Regions from separate parts of the Actinoplanes sp. NPDC051388 genome, predicted to be linked through region 1. Evidence: riboswitches for the same ligand, from Rfam matches in the RefSeq annotation. Region 1 holds a riboswitch; the other holds the start of a gene.
What was found. A riboswitch is a leader RNA that binds a small molecule or an ion and turns the genes downstream of it on or off. The one in region 1 is predicted to bind ZMP and ZTP.
Positions count from the first base shown of each region.

Region 2: it holds a riboswitch for ZMP and ZTP, as region 1 does, so the genes downstream of both, ACZ6TI_RS24020 (bifunctional 5,10-methylenetetrahydrofolate dehydrogenase/5,10-methenyltetrahydrofolate cyclohydrolase) here and ACZ6TI_RS08365 (glycine hydroxymethyltransferase) in region 1, are expected to answer to the same signal.

Region 1 covers NZ_JBVJIP010000003.1:13,000-20,701, reverse strand. The annotation lists gene ACZ6TI_RS08385 (LacI family DNA-binding transcriptional regulator) at 1-202, shown strand, start outside; gene ACZ6TI_RS08380 (metallophosphoesterase family protein) at 214-735, shown strand; gene ACZ6TI_RS08375 (hypothetical protein) at 708-1,217, opposite strand; gene ACZ6TI_RS08370 (isochorismatase family protein) at 1,338-2,675, shown strand; gene ACZ6TI_RS08365 (glycine hydroxymethyltransferase) at 2,651-4,066, opposite strand; ZMP/ZTP riboswitch at 4,103-4,194, opposite strand; gene erm (23S ribosomal RNA methyltransferase Erm) at 4,540-5,316, shown strand; gene ACZ6TI_RS08355 (discoidin domain-containing protein) at 5,531-7,702, shown strand, end outside.
Region 2 covers NZ_JBVJIP010000009.1:261,047-268,748, reverse strand. The annotation lists gene ACZ6TI_RS24035 (glycosyltransferase family 2 protein) at 1-703, shown strand, start outside; gene ACZ6TI_RS24030 (hypothetical protein) at 849-3,077, shown strand; gene ACZ6TI_RS24025 (hypothetical protein) at 3,074-3,958, shown strand; ZMP/ZTP riboswitch at 3,965-4,048, shown strand; gene ACZ6TI_RS24020 (bifunctional 5,10-methylenetetrahydrofolate dehydrogenase/5,10-methenyltetrahydrofolate cyclohydrolase) at 4,060-4,926, shown strand; gene ACZ6TI_RS24015 (glycoside hydrolase family 26 protein) at 4,936-6,003, opposite strand; gene ACZ6TI_RS24010 (polysaccharide deacetylase family protein) at 6,003-6,815, opposite strand; gene ACZ6TI_RS24005 (hypothetical protein) at 6,983-7,228, shown strand; gene ACZ6TI_RS24000 (hypothetical protein) at 7,295-7,702, shown strand, end outside.

The DNA of each region.
Region 1 (7,702 bases):
CGGCTTTGACGACTTTCCGCTGGCCGACCTGCTGGAACCGGCCGTCACGGTGGTCGCCCAGGACCCGACGACGATGGGTCGCACGGCTGCCCGGGTGCTGTTCGAGCGGATCGGCGGCGCCGACGGTCCGCCGCGCGATTTCTGGATACCGACCCGGCTGATCCGGCGCGGTTCCGGCGAGATCCGGCCCGGCCCGGCGTAGGTTTCCGGCTCATGCGGTTGTTGCTGATGTCCGACACCCACGTCCCGCTCCGGGCGCGCGACCTGCCCGCCCCGCTCTGGGCCGAGGTGGACGCGGCCGACGTGGTCTTCCACGCCGGCGACTGGGTCGACGTGGCCACCCTGGACGCGTTGTCCGCCCGGGCGCGGCGCCTGATCGCGGTGTACGGCAACAACGACGGCCCGGCGCTGCGGGCCCGGCTGCCGCTGGTCGCCCACGAGGTGCTCGACGGGGTGCGCTTCGCGGTGGTGCACGAGACCGGCGCGAAGACCGGGCGGGAGGCGCGGTGCGCGGCGGCCTACCCCGACACCGACGTGCTCGTTTTCGGACACTCGCACATCCCGTGGGATTCGGTGGCGCCGACCGGGCTGCGCCTGCTCAACCCCGGCTCGCCCACCGATCGGCGCAGCCAGCCGTTCGCGACCTATCTGACGGCGACCCTGGCCTCCGGCGCGCTCCGGGACGTGACGCTGCACCGACTCCCGGCTCAATCCCGATCTTCGGGCGGCGCCTGATCTTCCGGTGGCGCCTGATCCTCGGGGGGCGTCTGTGACCGCGCCGCGCGCAGGGTGTTGAGCCGGTCCTGGGCGCGCTTCACCGCCGCCCGGGAGCGCTCCAGGAAGGCGTCGCTGCGGTCCATCCGGGAGACCTCGCGGGCGAACGCCTCCTCGACCCGGTTGCTCAGATCGACCGGCTCGCTGAACTCGCCGGCCTCGCGCTGATCGAGGACCCGCTCGCGGGCGGTGGCGTGCGCCTCCCGGGTGTCCGCCAGAGAGTCCCGTTTGTTGCCCTCGCGTTCGCGTTTCTCGGCCGCGACCTCCCGCTCGGCGACCAGGGCCTCCCGCGCGTGCAGCACCTCCTGGCGCGCGGCCAGGTCACGCTCGACGCCGGCCAGCCGCTCCTGCCGGGCGTCCAGCAACCGGTCACGACTCTCCAGCTCGCGTTCGCGGTCGTCGAGATGACGGTCCCGCGCATTCCAACGCTCGTCAGGGAACACGTCTGATCCTCACACAGTCGCCGTCAGTCCTGGACACGGTCTCGTACCCACCGTCCGCTCGGCGCGAAACTCACCCTCGCGGGGGCCCGCGGACGGCCGCTCGCCGATAGCTTGGGCGGCATGGAACGCACGATGCACGCCTGGCGGATCGAGGATCGGGAGTACCGGCGGCAGGAGTCGCGGCGCGGGCGGCGGCACGCCTTCACGTCGCTCGTGCCGGAGCGCACCGCCCTGGTGGTGGTCGACATGGTGCCGTTCTTCGCGGAGGAGTTCGGATATGTCCGGGGCATCGTGCCGAACATCGCCCGGCTCGCCGCCGAACTGCGCGCGGCGGGTGGCACGGTCGCCTGGGTGCTGCCCGGGGCGGGTGAGCCTTCGGCGCTGGCCGAGGACTTCTTCGGGCCCGGGTTCGCCGAGGCGTTCCGCACCAGCGGCGGCGAGGGCCCGCTGCGGTCGCGGCTGTGGCACGAGTTCGAGGTGCACGACGCCGATCTGGTGCTGGAGAAGTTCGCGGCGAGCGCCTTCTTCCCCGGCAAGTCGCCGCTCCCCGGCCTGCTGGAAGAGCGCGGCATCGACACGGTGCTGATCACCGGCACGGTGACCAACGTGTGCTGCGAGTCCTCCGCTCGGGACGCCCGCACGATCGGCTACCGGGTGATCATGGTTGCCGACGCGAACGCGGCCCGCCGCGACGAGGACCACAACGCGGCGCTCTACACGATCTACCGGACCTTCGGCGACGTCCGCACCACCGACGAGGTGATCTCGCTGATCCGGGCGCCGATGACCGCCTTCGAGGTCGTCGGCGAGCTGGACGCGCCGCCGCTGGTGCTGCTGCACGGGCTCGGCGGCGATGGCCGCGACTGGCGGCCGGTGCTGCCCGCGCTGGCCGAGAAGCATCGCGTGCACGTTCTCGACCTGCGCGGACACGGCCGGAGCCCGCACCCCGGGCACTACTCCTTCGAGCTGATGCGCGACGACGTGCTGGCCTACCTGGAGGCCGCCGGCCTCGAGCGCTGCGCGCTGGCCGGCCATTCGATGGGCGGCGTGGTCGCCATGCTGGTGGGGCAGGCCGCGCCGGACCGGCTCAGCCACCTCGTGCTCGAGGACGCGCCGATCCTGCGGCCGGGCGACCTCGAGCGTCCGCCGCTCCCCCCGCCGGACGAGCCGACGCCGTTCGACTTCGCCGCGGTCAACGCGATCCGGGCCCAGCTCGACGACCCCGACCCGGCCGGCTGGGAGAACGCCTCGTCGGTCACCGTGCCGACGCTGATCATCGGCGGCGGCCCGGACAGCCAGATCCCGCAGCACCTGCACGCTGAGCTGCGGGATCACATGCCGGCCGCCACCCTGGTCACGATCGCGGCCGGGCATCACGTCCACCGCGACCAACCGGCCGAGTTCGTGGCCGCGGTCGACGCCTTCCTGACGAACTACCCCAGGTCGACCGAGGGATAGAGCGGGTAGTCGGCGAGCAGCTCGGTGGCCTGCTTGCTGACCCGGTCGGACACGGCCGGGTCGAGGGTGAACTTCGCCTTCGAGGTCGGCGAGGGCGTGGTCTGCGACAGCACCGTGTGCATCAGCTCGGCGATCTGGTCCATCTCGCCGGTGCCGAGGCCGCGCGAGGTCAGCGCCGGGGTGCCGATCCGGATGCCGGAGGTGTACCAGGCGCCGTTCGGGTCGGACGGGATCGCGTTGCGGTTGGTGACGATGCCGGAGTCGAGCAGCGCCTGCTCGGCCTGGCGGCCGGTGAGGCCGTACTTGTCGACGTCGATCAGCACCAGGTGGTTGTCGGTGCCGCCGCTGACCAGGGTCGCGCCGCGGGCGAGCAGGCCGGCCGCGAGCGCCTGGGAGTTGTCGACGATGCGCTGCGCATAATCCGCGAAGGACGGCTGACGCGCCTCGGCGAACGCGATCGCCTTGGCCGCCATGACGTGCGCGAGCGGGCCGCCGAGGACCATCGGGCAGCCGCGATCGACCTGGTCGGAGAGCTCGGGACCGCAGAGCACCGCGCCGCCGCGCGGGCCGCGCAGGCTCTTGTGCGTGGTGGTGGTGACAATGTGCGCGTGCGGGATCGGGTCGAAGTCCCCGGTGAAGACCTTGCCCGCGACAAGACCGGCGAAGTGGGCCATATCAACCATGAAGGTCGCGCCGACCTCGTCGGCGATCTCGCGCATGACGCGGAAATTCACCTTGCGGGGGTACGCGGAGTAACCACCGACGATCACCAGCGGCTTGAACTCGCGCGCCGTGGCCCGCAGTGCGTCGTAGTCGATCTGCCCGGTCGCCGGGTCCACGCCATAACTGCGCTGGTCGAACATCTTGCCGCTGATGTTCGGCCGGAAGCCGTGCGTCAGGTGGCCGCCGGCGTCCAGCGACATGCCGAGCATCCGCTGGTTGCCGAAGGCCGCCCGCAGCTCTGCCCACTCGGCGTCGGTCAGATCGTTGACCTGCCGCTTCTCGAACTTCTTGAGATGGGGCACCTCGACCCGGTCGGCCAGGATCGCCCAGTAGGCCACCAGGTTGGCGTCGATGCCGGAGTGCGGCTGGACATACGCGTATTGCGCGCCGAACAGCTCGCGGGCGTGCTCGGTGGCGACCGACTCGACGGTGTCCACGTTCTGGCAGCCGGCATAGAACCGGCGGCCGATGGTGCCTTCGGCGTATTTGTCGCTGAGCCAGTTGCCCATCGCCAGCAGCACGGCGGGCGATGCGTAGTTTTCGCTGGCGATCAGCTTGAGCGACTCGCGCTGGTCGTGCAGCTCCTTGGCGATCGCGTCGGCGATGCGGGGCTCGACCTGGCGGACGACTTCGAGGGCGGAGCGGAAAGCATTGGACTCGGCGTTCATCGGACCTCCTGCGCTTCTCGGCAAACTCAGCACGGATCAAGAGGCCCAGGCGCACGGCAGTCGTCGTCGATGACGGGACCGCTCCACGATGGTTGACCCATCCGAACACGCCAGTCACGGCCCGCGGCAAGCATACTCAGCCCTCACGGTGATCAACATGAACGGTGTCGAGATCCTGCTCATCGTCGCGATCGGCATCGAGGATCTCGATCTGCGGCAGGCCGCGCGGCACACCGGCTCTTAATTCACTGGTACGCCGGGACGGCCGTTCAGTAGGGTCGCGGGATGATCACGACGCACGCTCTGCTCGCCGGGCTCGTGACGCCCGCGCGCGGACCGCTGTCTTCGATCCGTCTGCGCGACCGGCGTCCGGCCCTGGTCGCCTAGCTCCTTTCGCCTGAGCCCGCCAGGGCCTACGTGTCCTCTTCCGTTCTTGCCTTCGCGTCCTCGCGACGGCGGACAGGACCATGGTCATGGCGCCCTCTTCTCCGCGACGTGCGCATTCCCGCGCCCGTCGTGCGTACGGTCAGAACTTCCTCTCCTCCACCGCTGCCCTGCGTCAGGTGGTCGCGGCGGCCGATCTCGAACCCGACGATCTCGTGTACGAGGTGGGCGCCGGCCGCGGCCACCTGACCTCACTGTTGCTGGCGCGGGCGGGCCGGGTGGTCGCCTTCGAGGTCGATCCCGCGGTCGCCGCCGCGCTGCCGTCGCACCCCGCTCTCGACGTGCGCATCGCCGACTTCCTCCGCGAGGACCCGCCCACGTCCTCCTTCGCGGTGGTGGGCAACATCCCCTACGCGCTCACCTCCGGGGTGGTGTCCTGGTGCCTCGGATCGGCGACCCTGCGTCACGCCACCCTGGTCACACAGCTGGAATACGCCCGCAAGCGGACCGGCGACTACGGCCGCTGGACCCGCCTGACGATCAGCACCTGGCCCACCCACTCGTGGGAGCTGGCGGGCCGGATCCCCCGCACCGCCTTCCGCCCGGTCCCCCGGGTCGACGCCGGCCTGCTGCGCCTGGTCCACCGCGACTTTCCGCTGGTCACGCCGTCGGCGATGGCGGAGTTCCGGTCGTTCGTGGAGTGCGGCTTCACCGGCGTCGGCGGCTCGCTGGCCGCGTCCCTGTCCCGGCGCTACGGCAACCGGCGGGTCACCGCGGCATTCCGGGCGAACCGGCTCTCCGCCGAGGCGCCGGTCGGCGTGGTGTGGCCGGAGCAGTGGCTGAACCTCTTCCGGCTGATCACTTGAACGTTTCCGGCGGATGGAACGTAACAGCGGGGTGTCGGTCGCCATCACACCATTTGTCGTGAGGCGGCCCGACCGGATACTGATTGTCGGCACGTCCGCAGGTCCCCGTGGAGGTTCGATGGCGCCGCTGTCCCGTCGCCATTTCTTGGCGCTAAGCGGGGCACTCGCCGTCCCGATCCCGGCCCGGCGGCCCGCCGGACTCTGGGCGCGGCCGGTGGACGACCCCGTCGCGGCCACCTATCACCGGCTGCTGCACCTGCACACCCGGTGGGTCGAGCAGCAGTGGGACCCGGCCACCGGCGCCTACCGTTCGGACGACTTCCGGTTCGCGTCGGTGCTGGGCAACGCGGTGCTGCTGCGGGCCGAGGGCTACGACGAGGCGCTGGCCGGCGTCGGCAAGAGCACGCTGCAGGAGCACACGCTGGCCACGATCGGGCGGTTCGCCGGCACGAACCGGCTGGCCGGCGGCTCGGACTGGGGCCGGCAGCTGTTCTGGGACTCGACCTTCGAGCTCTACTTCGTGCTCGCCGCCCGGCTGCTCTGGGACGACCTGGACGACCGCACCCGCACGAAGGTGTCGGCCATCGCGTCGGGGCAGGCCTCCTATGCGTACGGGCTGGCGTACGCCGACGATCCGCTCAGCGGCGACTGGACGCCGAACGGCACGGCGGGCGGACACCTCGGTGACACCAAGCTCGAGGAGATGGGCGTCTACGCGCAGGCGATCGCGCCGGGGCTGGCCTGGGGGCGGGACGACGCCGCGTTGCGCGGCCGGTTCCTGTTCTGGGCGGCCAACGCGAGCGCGCTGCCGGCCGCCGACCGGGCCAACCTGGCGCGGCTCGACGGCGTGGTGGTCAAGGACCTGAGCCGGGGGCACAACCTGCACGACACGTTCGTGGTGGAGAACCACGAATCGGTGAACCCGCACTACCAGGCGGAGTTGTGGCGCACGGCGGGCCGGGCGGCGATCCACTTCATGACGGCCGGCAAGCGGGTGCCGGACGTGCTGCTGCGGCAGCCGAACGGCGAGCAGTTGTGGCGCACGCTGCGGCTGCTGGCCAGCGACGCGGGCGAGACCGTGATGCCGATGGTGGCGGATCGATATCACCTCTATGGGCGGGACGTGCTGCCGCTCGCGTACCTGGCTCAGGTTTTGCGCGATCCGGACGCGGCGCGCGCCGAAGCCGATCTGGCCGGACGGCTCGAGCCCTACCTGCGGCACTCGCCGGAGTTTCGCCTGACCAAGTTCAGTGGCGAGGAGAAGTACGAGCCGGAGGCCCGCGCCGAGCTCGCCATCTCCTACCTGTTCCACCGCCACCGCGGCCGGCCGACCAAGCCGGTGTCGGCGCCGCAGTTCTTCGCCCGGGCGAGCGGCACCCGCGACTTCGGCGACCAGCTCGGGCTGACCGTGCACCAATCGGGTGACGCGTTCGCCGCGGCGGTGACCAAGACCGGCTTCGTGAACTTCCTGTGGCAGCCGCGACACGACAACTGGCTGATCGACACGCGCGCCGCCGCGTTCCTGCCGGCCTCGTCGCGGGCGCCGTCGGACACCTGGACCGCGGCCTATCAGCGTGTCCGGGACGGCGTCGACGCCACCGCGACCGTGCTCATCTACGGCGAGGAGTACGCGGCCTACGCGACGCTGCCGACCGGCACGGTGGTCTACGCGAGCACCGGCGTGGGCACCGACGAGGGCGCGTTGTCGCTGTTCAACCTCGAGATGCCGGGCATGCCCGGGCTCACCGGGCGGCGCACGTTCACCAGCACGACCGGCTCGATCACGCTCGACGGCAGCGCGGGCGGCGGCGGCGACGGCGGCATCGACGAGCTGCTGTTCGAGGCGCGGCCCGCTCGCTATGTGCGGATGCAGGGCCGGCAGGCGGCCAATCAGTACGGCTATTCACTGTGGACGTTCAGCGTGCTGGACGAGGCCGGCGCGGATCTGGCACAGGGCGCGCTGACCGGGGCTTCGTCGTCGGACGTGAGCTATCCGGCGTACAACGCCACCGACGGCAATCCGCAGACCCGCTGGGCGGTGGACCGCACCGAGCGCGGGCGGCAGGACAGCTGGTTCGCGGTCGATCTGGGCTCGCCGGTCACGGTCGCGGGGGTCCGGCTCTCCTGGGAGTCGGCGTACGCGACCAGATACGTGATCCAGACGTCCGAGGACGCGGTCGCCTGGTCCGACGCGGTGGTGGTGCCCGACGCCCACGAGCTGTCCGGTGGCTGGGTGGACATCGACGGCCGGGCCGGCCTGGTCACGCACGACACCGGCCGGCCGATCACGGTGTCCGCCACCGCCGTGATCGCGGCCACCGGCCCGCCCTCGCCGACACTGATCGAGGCCTATGCGCGACCCGGCGTCGACCTGGCCGCGATGGCC
Region 2 (7,702 bases), on a different contig from region 1:
CGACGACGAGCGGGCCGACGAGAACTGGCTGGCCGAGGTCGCCCGCGCGCTCGCCGACCACCCGGAGGCGGACGTCGTCTCCGGCGTGATCGTGCCGGCCGAGCTGGAGACCCGGGCACAGCTGTGGTTCGAGCAGTTCGGCGGGCACAGCAAGGGCCGCGGGTTCAAGCCCGACGTGTTCAGCCCGGCCACCGCGCACATCCAGAGCCCGCTCTACCCGCTGCCGCCGTTCGGCACCGGGGCGAACATGACCTTCCGGCCCGGCGTGATCGAGCGGATCGGCGGCTTCGACGTGGCGCTGGGCGCCGGCACCCCGGCGATGGGATCCGAGGACACCCTGGCGTTCACCCAGGTGCTGGTCGGCGGCGGCACCATCGTCTACCAGCCGAGCGCGGTCACCCGGCACTACCACCGGCGCGACCTCGAGGGCCTGCGCAAACAGATGGTCGGGTACGGCGCGGGGCTGACCGCGGCGTACACCAGCCTGCTGCTGGGCCGGCCGGGGCTGCTGTGGTCGTTGATCAAGCTGGCCCCGGGCGCGCTGCGCGACCTGACCGGCTCGGACAGCCTGCGGGTCGCCACGCTCGAGGAGGACTTCCCGCGCGACCTGCTCACGGCGAACCGCAAGGGGATGCTGGCCGGACCGCGGGCCTACTTCAAGGGCCGCCGGGCGGCTCGGGCGAGGGCGCGCGGCGCCCACTGATCCCTCGAACACCGGACATGTGGCCCCGGAACCGGGCATTCTCGGATCGGGGACACCGATGTCGCGAGACCAGATGCCCGCTGGGGACTGCAGATGCCGATGGACCACCCCGTCCGAGTCCCCCGACGCCGCGGAGGCGCCCGAGATGCCCGACCAGCGATCCGGTGACCGGACCGCGACCGAGGAGGCGCCCGTCGCCGCCGCGGGGACCGACCGTCCGCACGACCACGCCCGCGGCACCGCACCGGTGCCCGGGCGGCGTCCGCGTGGGCGTAAGCAGGCGCGCGGCAGCGTGCGGGTGGCGGACATCCAGACGAGCACCGGCGTGCCGAAGACTCAACTCAAGGTTGAGGGTGAACCTGAAGTAGAGGTTGAAGCTGTCAAGCCGCCGAAAATCGACAATTCGGCCACCCTGGACGAGCTCGTCGGCCGGGCGCTGTCCAAGGCCGTCGCCGAGGTCGCCAAGGCCGACCTGCCGGTGCGGGAACGCGCGGACACCGGGCGCATCGAGCAGCCGAGCCGGGAGCGGCGCAAGGCGCCGCGCGGCGGGCCCTTCGATCTCGGCCACGCGCCCTCCGTGCTGCTGTTCTCCAGCCTCGGTGTGCTGCTCGTGGCGCTCGCCTACACCGGTGGGCGCTCCGGCGCCGCGGGCGCGACCGGCGCCTACTGGATCGGCCAGGTGGTCGTCTTCACGCCGGTCGTGCTGCGCCTGCTGAGCCGCCGGATGGCCGGCGTCGCCGAATCGTTCCTGCTGGTCATGGGACTGGCGGTCAACCAGTACCTGCTGAAGTGGATGTACAGCCCGGACCAGTTCCGGTTCCCCGACGAACTGCAGCACTGGCTCGCCACCACCACGATCATGGAGACCGGCGAGCTGTTCCGGCCCAACCCGGCGCTGCCGCCCGCGGTGCACTTCCCCGGGCTGGCCGAGATGGGCGCGGCGGTGGCCTCGATGACCGGGCTGCCGGTCACCGCTGCGGGCATCATCGTGGCCGGCGTGGCGCACCTGGTCTTCGTCGGCGTGCTGTTCGTCTGCGTGCTGCGGGCCAGCAACTCCCCCGCGGTGGCCGGCGTGGCCTGCGCGACCTACGCCACCGCGCTGCACTACCTGTTCTTCAGCTCGATGTTCCTCTACCAGACCGCCGCGCTGCCGTTCTTCATGCTGGCCGTGTGGGCGGTCCGCCGATGGCGCGTCGAGGGCGGCAAGCCGTTCCTCGTGATCACCGTCGCGTCGGCGGCGATGACCGCGGTCAGCCACCACGTCACCGCCTTCGCGCTGATCGCCACGCTCGGCCTGCTGGGCCTCACCGAGCTGGTCGTGGAGAAGCCGCGGCGCTGGTCCGCGCTGCTGCCGGCGGTGATCGCGCTGGGCGTGACCGCGACCTGGATCCTGCTGGTCGCCACCGACGTGATCGGCTACCTCGAGGAGCCGGTCCAGCAGGTGATCACCACCGTGCAGACTCTGGTGAACGGGCAGCAGAGCGCGGCCTCGGCGAGCGCGCCGGTGTCGATCGCCCAACTGGCGCTGCAGGCCACCGGCCTGATCGGGCTGTTCGTGCTGTTCGTCGCGGTGGGCCGGGACATGGTGACGCGGCAGGACCGGGACACCTGGCGGTGGGCGGCGCTGATCGGCGGCGCGGTGTTCTTCGGCGGCAACGCGGTGCGGTTCCTCGGGCAGAACGGCCCGGAGATCGCCGGCCGGCTGTCCACGTTCACCTACGTGCCGATCTCGATCATCGCGGCCATCGCGCTGGTCCGGGCGGTGCAGATCCTGCCGTCCCGGGACACCGCCGGCCGCCGGCACTGGGTGGCCCCGGCGCTGTCCACCCCGCCGGGGACCGGGCGCAGCCTGGTGATCCGGGTGCTGGCCGGCTCCGCGCTGGTCACCCTGCTGATGATCGGCGCGCGGGCCGGTGGCTGGCCGCCGCTGGGCTCGCTGCTGCCGGGTCCCTATCTGGCGGGCGGGTTCGAGCGGTCGGTGGACGCGTACGGCGTGGACGCCGCCGAGTGGCAACGCGACGTGCTCGGCCCGGGCAACCGGGTCGGCGGCGACGTGACGTCGGTGTCGCTGGCCTCGACCTACGGCCGGCAGGACCCGGTGCGCGAGGTCGGCCCGCTCTACTACGCCGACTCGTGGAGCCTGGCCGACGACGACCTGGTCGCCGACCTGCACCTCAACTATCTGGTGGTGGACCAGCGGCTGAGCACCCAGCTGCCGGAGAGCGACGCGTACTTCGAGAACGACCCGCGGGCCGGCCTCATCACCGAGCCGCTGACCACCCGGCAGCTGGGCAAGTTCGACTCGCTGATCGACGTGGACCGGCTCTACGACAACGGCACGGTCCGGATCTACCGGATGGGAACCGACCAGTGAACGCCACCGAGCTGCGCGCGCGGGCCCTTTCCACGCTCGTCTCCGGCCCCGTGCTGACCGCGATCGCCACCGCCGTGTCGGCGGCCGCCGCGCTCGCCGGGCCGCCGGTGCTGGCCGTGCCGGGCGGGCTGCTGCTCGCCTTCCTGCTGCCGGGCCTGGCGCTGAACGCGCTGATCTTCCGCTACCGCACGCTCAGCGCGGTCGAGCGGACCGTGCTGGCGCCGGCGCTGAGCATGGCCACGATGATCGTCGCCGGGCTGGGCGTCTTCGTGGCCGGCTTCCCGCTGGACCGGATCACCTGGACCCTGGCCACGGCCGGGATCACCCTGGTCGTGCTGCTGCTCGAGGCGGTGCCCGAGCGGGTCTGGCAGGGCGAGGACGAGGACGACGAGGACGGCCCGGCGACCAAGCCGATTCCGGTCATCGGGGACGCCGACCCGCTGCGCAAGCTGCCCGGACCGTTCGCGCCGCGGTCGCCGGAGCAGCGGGTGCCAACCCGCAGGCTGGTCCGGCAGCTGCTGCCGATGCTGCTGGTGGTGGCGGTGCTGGGTGGGGCCGGCTGGCTGTCCTTCCGGAGCTCGGCGGACAGCTACCGGGTCACCGTCACCACGCTCGCCGCCGCGCCGCCCGGTCCGGTGGCCGCGGACGGCACCCGACAGGTCATCGTCACCGCGTCCGGGCTGGTCTCGGCTGACGGGCCGTACACGCTGGTGGTGACGGATCCGGCGGGCACCCGTACCGCGGAAGTGCCGGTCGGGGCCGGCGCCGGCGACCGGAGCGTGACCCTCACCCTGCCCTCCGCCGCCCGGATGACCGTCGGGCTCTACCGGGCGGGCGACTCCGCCGCCTACCGCGCGGTCATCATCGCGGCCACGGAGTAGGTTGGTCTCCTTCAACGCGACTGGCGGCACCGAGGATGGCGATCACCATCGGGGAGCGCGTCGTGGGGGCCGTCCGCCTGGGTGCCCACGGGGAGAAACGCATGTCCGACACCTCCACCGCCCGGCTGCTGCCGGGCGCGCCCGTGGCCAAAGCCGTGCTCGCCGACGTGTCCCGGCGCGCGACCGCCCTGCGCGAGCGCGGCGTCGAGCCCGCCCTGGCGACGATCCTGGTCGGCGACGACTCGGCCAGCGCCGGATACATCCGGATCAAGCAGAAGCAGGCCGCCGAGCTCGGCTTCGTGTCGCCGCACGAGCACCTGCCGGCGTCCGCCACCCAGCAGGATCTGCACCGGGCGATCGCCCGCTTCAACGACGATCCGGCGGTGCACGGCCTGCTGATCCAATACCCGATCCCGGGTCACCTCGACTACGACGCGGCGCTGATGACGGTCGACCCCGACATGGACGTCGACGGCATGCACCCGCTCAACCTCGGCCGGCTCTCCAGCGGGCTGCCCGGACCGGTGCCGTGCACGCCGGCCGGCATCGAGGCGCTGCTCGCGCACTACGAGATCCCGGTCGCCGGGCACGAGGTGGTCATCCTGGGCCGCGGCGCCACCATCGGCCGGCCGCTGGCCATGCTGCTGGCGCAGAAGCGGCCGACCGCGAACGCCGCGGTCACCGTGGTGCACACCGGCGTGCCGGACTGGCAGCGCTACACGCGCCGGGCGGACGTGCTGGTCGCGGCGGCCGGCGTGCCCGGCATCATCCAGCCCGAACACGTGCGGCCGGGCGCGACGGTGGTCGGCGCGGGCGTGCGCTACGAGGGCCGGCGGCTGCTGCCGGACGTGGACGAGTCGGTGGCCGAGGTGGCCGGCGCGATCACCCCGCGGGTCGGCGGCGTCGGCCCGACCACGGTCGCGATGCTGTTCCGCAACGCGGTGGACGCCGCGGAGCGCGCTGTGTGACTGGCCCCCTTACGCCTTGAAGTGCGGGTCGTTCGCCAGCGCCTTGAACGCGGCGAGCGACTCCGCGTCGGTGTCGATCCGCCACTTCTCGTGATAGCCGGGATGCGTGTCGGTGTCGAACCACACCAGCGCGCCGATCGCCGGGTGCTGCTCGACCCAGTTCCCGGCGAGGGTGATCCAGTCGGCCTTGGTGCTGCCGCCACGGTCCACCGAGCCGATCTCGGTGATCATGATCGGCTTCGTCGGCGCGTAGGAGTCGTAGAGCGCCTGGAACAGCCGGCCCGGGACCTCCCGGTGCAGGTTGTAGCCGGACACGCCGACCCAGTCGACCTGGTCGTCGCCCGGGTAGTAGCGGGCCTTGGCGTTCCAGCTCTCCGCCGGGCTGTCGTTCCAGTTCGGGCTCCACACCCAGGACACGTTGTCGGCGCCCTGGTCGGCGAAGATCTTCCGGAGGTGCTTCCACGACCTCACGTAGCCGGACGCGTCGTTGCCGTTCTTGGCGCCGCCCCAGGCGTACCAGCTGCCGTTCATCTCCCAGCCCCAGCGCAGCAGCACCGGCCGGCCGAAACGCCGCAGCTGACGCGCATTGCGCCGGATCAGGTCGTCGTGGTCACCGCGCAGGATCGAGGCGTGGTCGGTGCCCCGCCAGGAGATCATCGGGTACGTGTCGTCCGGCAGCCACGAGATCCGGCGCGGCAGGGTGTCCCGCCACGCATAGAAGGAGTGCAGGATCCGCGGGTCACGCCCGAGCTGCTGGCGCCGCAACGCGACCGCCTCGGCCTCGGACAGACCGTCGAGATCCAGGTACGCCCCCAGCATGGCCTTGCCGCTGACGAACGGCACCGGCCCGCCGCCTCGGGTGACGATCCGGGGAGCGGCGCTGGTCGCCGACGCACCGGGCGACGGCGTGGCGGCGGCCGGCACATCGCGCCCGAGCCCGGTCGTCGCCTCGGCGGGCGGTGTCTTGGCCCGCGCCTGCAACACCACGACCGCCGCGGTGGGCAGCGCGGCCATCCCGGCCAGCCCCAGGAAGATCCGCCGGCCGTAGCGCTTCGGCGCCCGGTGCAGTGGGCTCATCATGTCAGCGTCCGTCCGGTCGCCTGGGCCACCTTGCGCGCCATCCGCCAGGCCGGCTGGGCCAGCCGCTTCACCTGCGGCACCAGCTGCGATCCGCCGCCGGCCACCAGCGCCACCAGGTCGTCGCCGGAGTGCGCCGGGATGGGCTGCAGCCGCGGCACCGCGAACCGGTGCTCGCCGGGCCGGTGCAGACGACGGCCGACCTCGGTGGCGTTGTCGTGCCCGGCGGCCCGCACCTCGTCGCGCACCCGGCGCCCGTTGTACCCGTGCGGGTACGCGAAGCTGCGCACCGCCACCTGCAGCCGCTGCTCCAGCTCGTCGTGACTGCGCACGATCTCGGCCCGCAGCACGTCGGGCGGCAGCACGTCCAGCGGGTGGTGGACGAGGCCGTGGTTGCCGATCTCCACCCCGGCGGCGGCCACCTCGGCCAGCTCGTCCCAGGTGAGCAGCCGGCCGAAGTCGGGTGACCAGCGGCCCAGCCAGTCCGCGCGCTCGCCCAGGTGCCCGACGGAGGCATAGAGCGTGGCCCGCGCGCCGGCCGCGGCCAGCACCGGCACGCCCGCGGTGAGGAGGTTGCGATAGCCGTCGTCGAAGGTGACCGCGACCATCTTGCCGGTGTCACCGGCCGCCAGCAGGTCGAGCGCCTGGCTCAGCCCGACCAGGCGGTAGCCGGCCCGGGTCAGCGCGGTGAGCTGCTCGGTCAGCCGGCCCGGAGGCACGGCGAGGTCGCCCAGTGGCCCGCCGATCGCGGACACGGAGTGGTACATCAGCGCAGGCAGGGTCTCCCAGGCCGGCGTGGCCGTGTCGGTCACCGGATTCCTTCCTCTTTCACTACCGGACAACTCCCCTATCGGCCGGCCGCCGGGCGAGTTTCGGGTTTACCGGGTTCCGGGCCCGATCGACTCGGCCGAAAGTCATAGACCGGGATCTGCCCGCGGGCGGAAGCGGCCGACCGGCCGGGCACGGCAGGGTGACCGCCATGACCGGACGGATCGATGCACGACGGCTGGCCGAGGCGGTCGCGGAGGCGGCGGCGGTGCTCGGCGTGACCGCGCTGCCGGTGGCCTGGCGAACGCTCGACGGCTCGGTGTCGGCGGTTCTCCTCGGCATGTTGGCGCTCCTCGCGGCTGGCATCTACGCGCTACACGCCGTAACCTTCGACTGCTTCCGGATGACTGGGCACCGCGAAGAACGCAGTTTCTCCTACACACAGCGTGAGGAGTGAACCGTCCCCTCGCACGGTCCGTATCCCCGGGAGACGACGCACAGCACTACCCCCGGGAGCGGCCTCATGTTCCGGCTCATCCAGCTCCACGCACACCTCGGCGTACCCCGCATCGGTGTGGACCCCGACGGCTATGCCTCCGAACGCGCCGCACTGGCCCGCTACCGCGCGACCCCGGCGACGTTCTTCGGCGTCGGGCGGTTCGACGAGGAGGGCACCCTCGCCGAGATCATCATGGACACGGTCTGCGGACCGATCGGCGACTGCCCGCGGCCGGCCACCCTGGTGCACGCGCACACCTTCCAGCGGCTCTGTGACACCTGCGGCTTCGGCCTGGAGGTGCTGAGCGTGTCCGAGCTGGCCATGCGGCTCGGCATCGCGGTGCGGCCGGCGCCCGCGCTGGCCCGGTCCGGGCGGCACGCGGCGGCGGAGTTCGCGTTCACCGCGAGCAACCGGATCGCCCGCGAGTTCGCC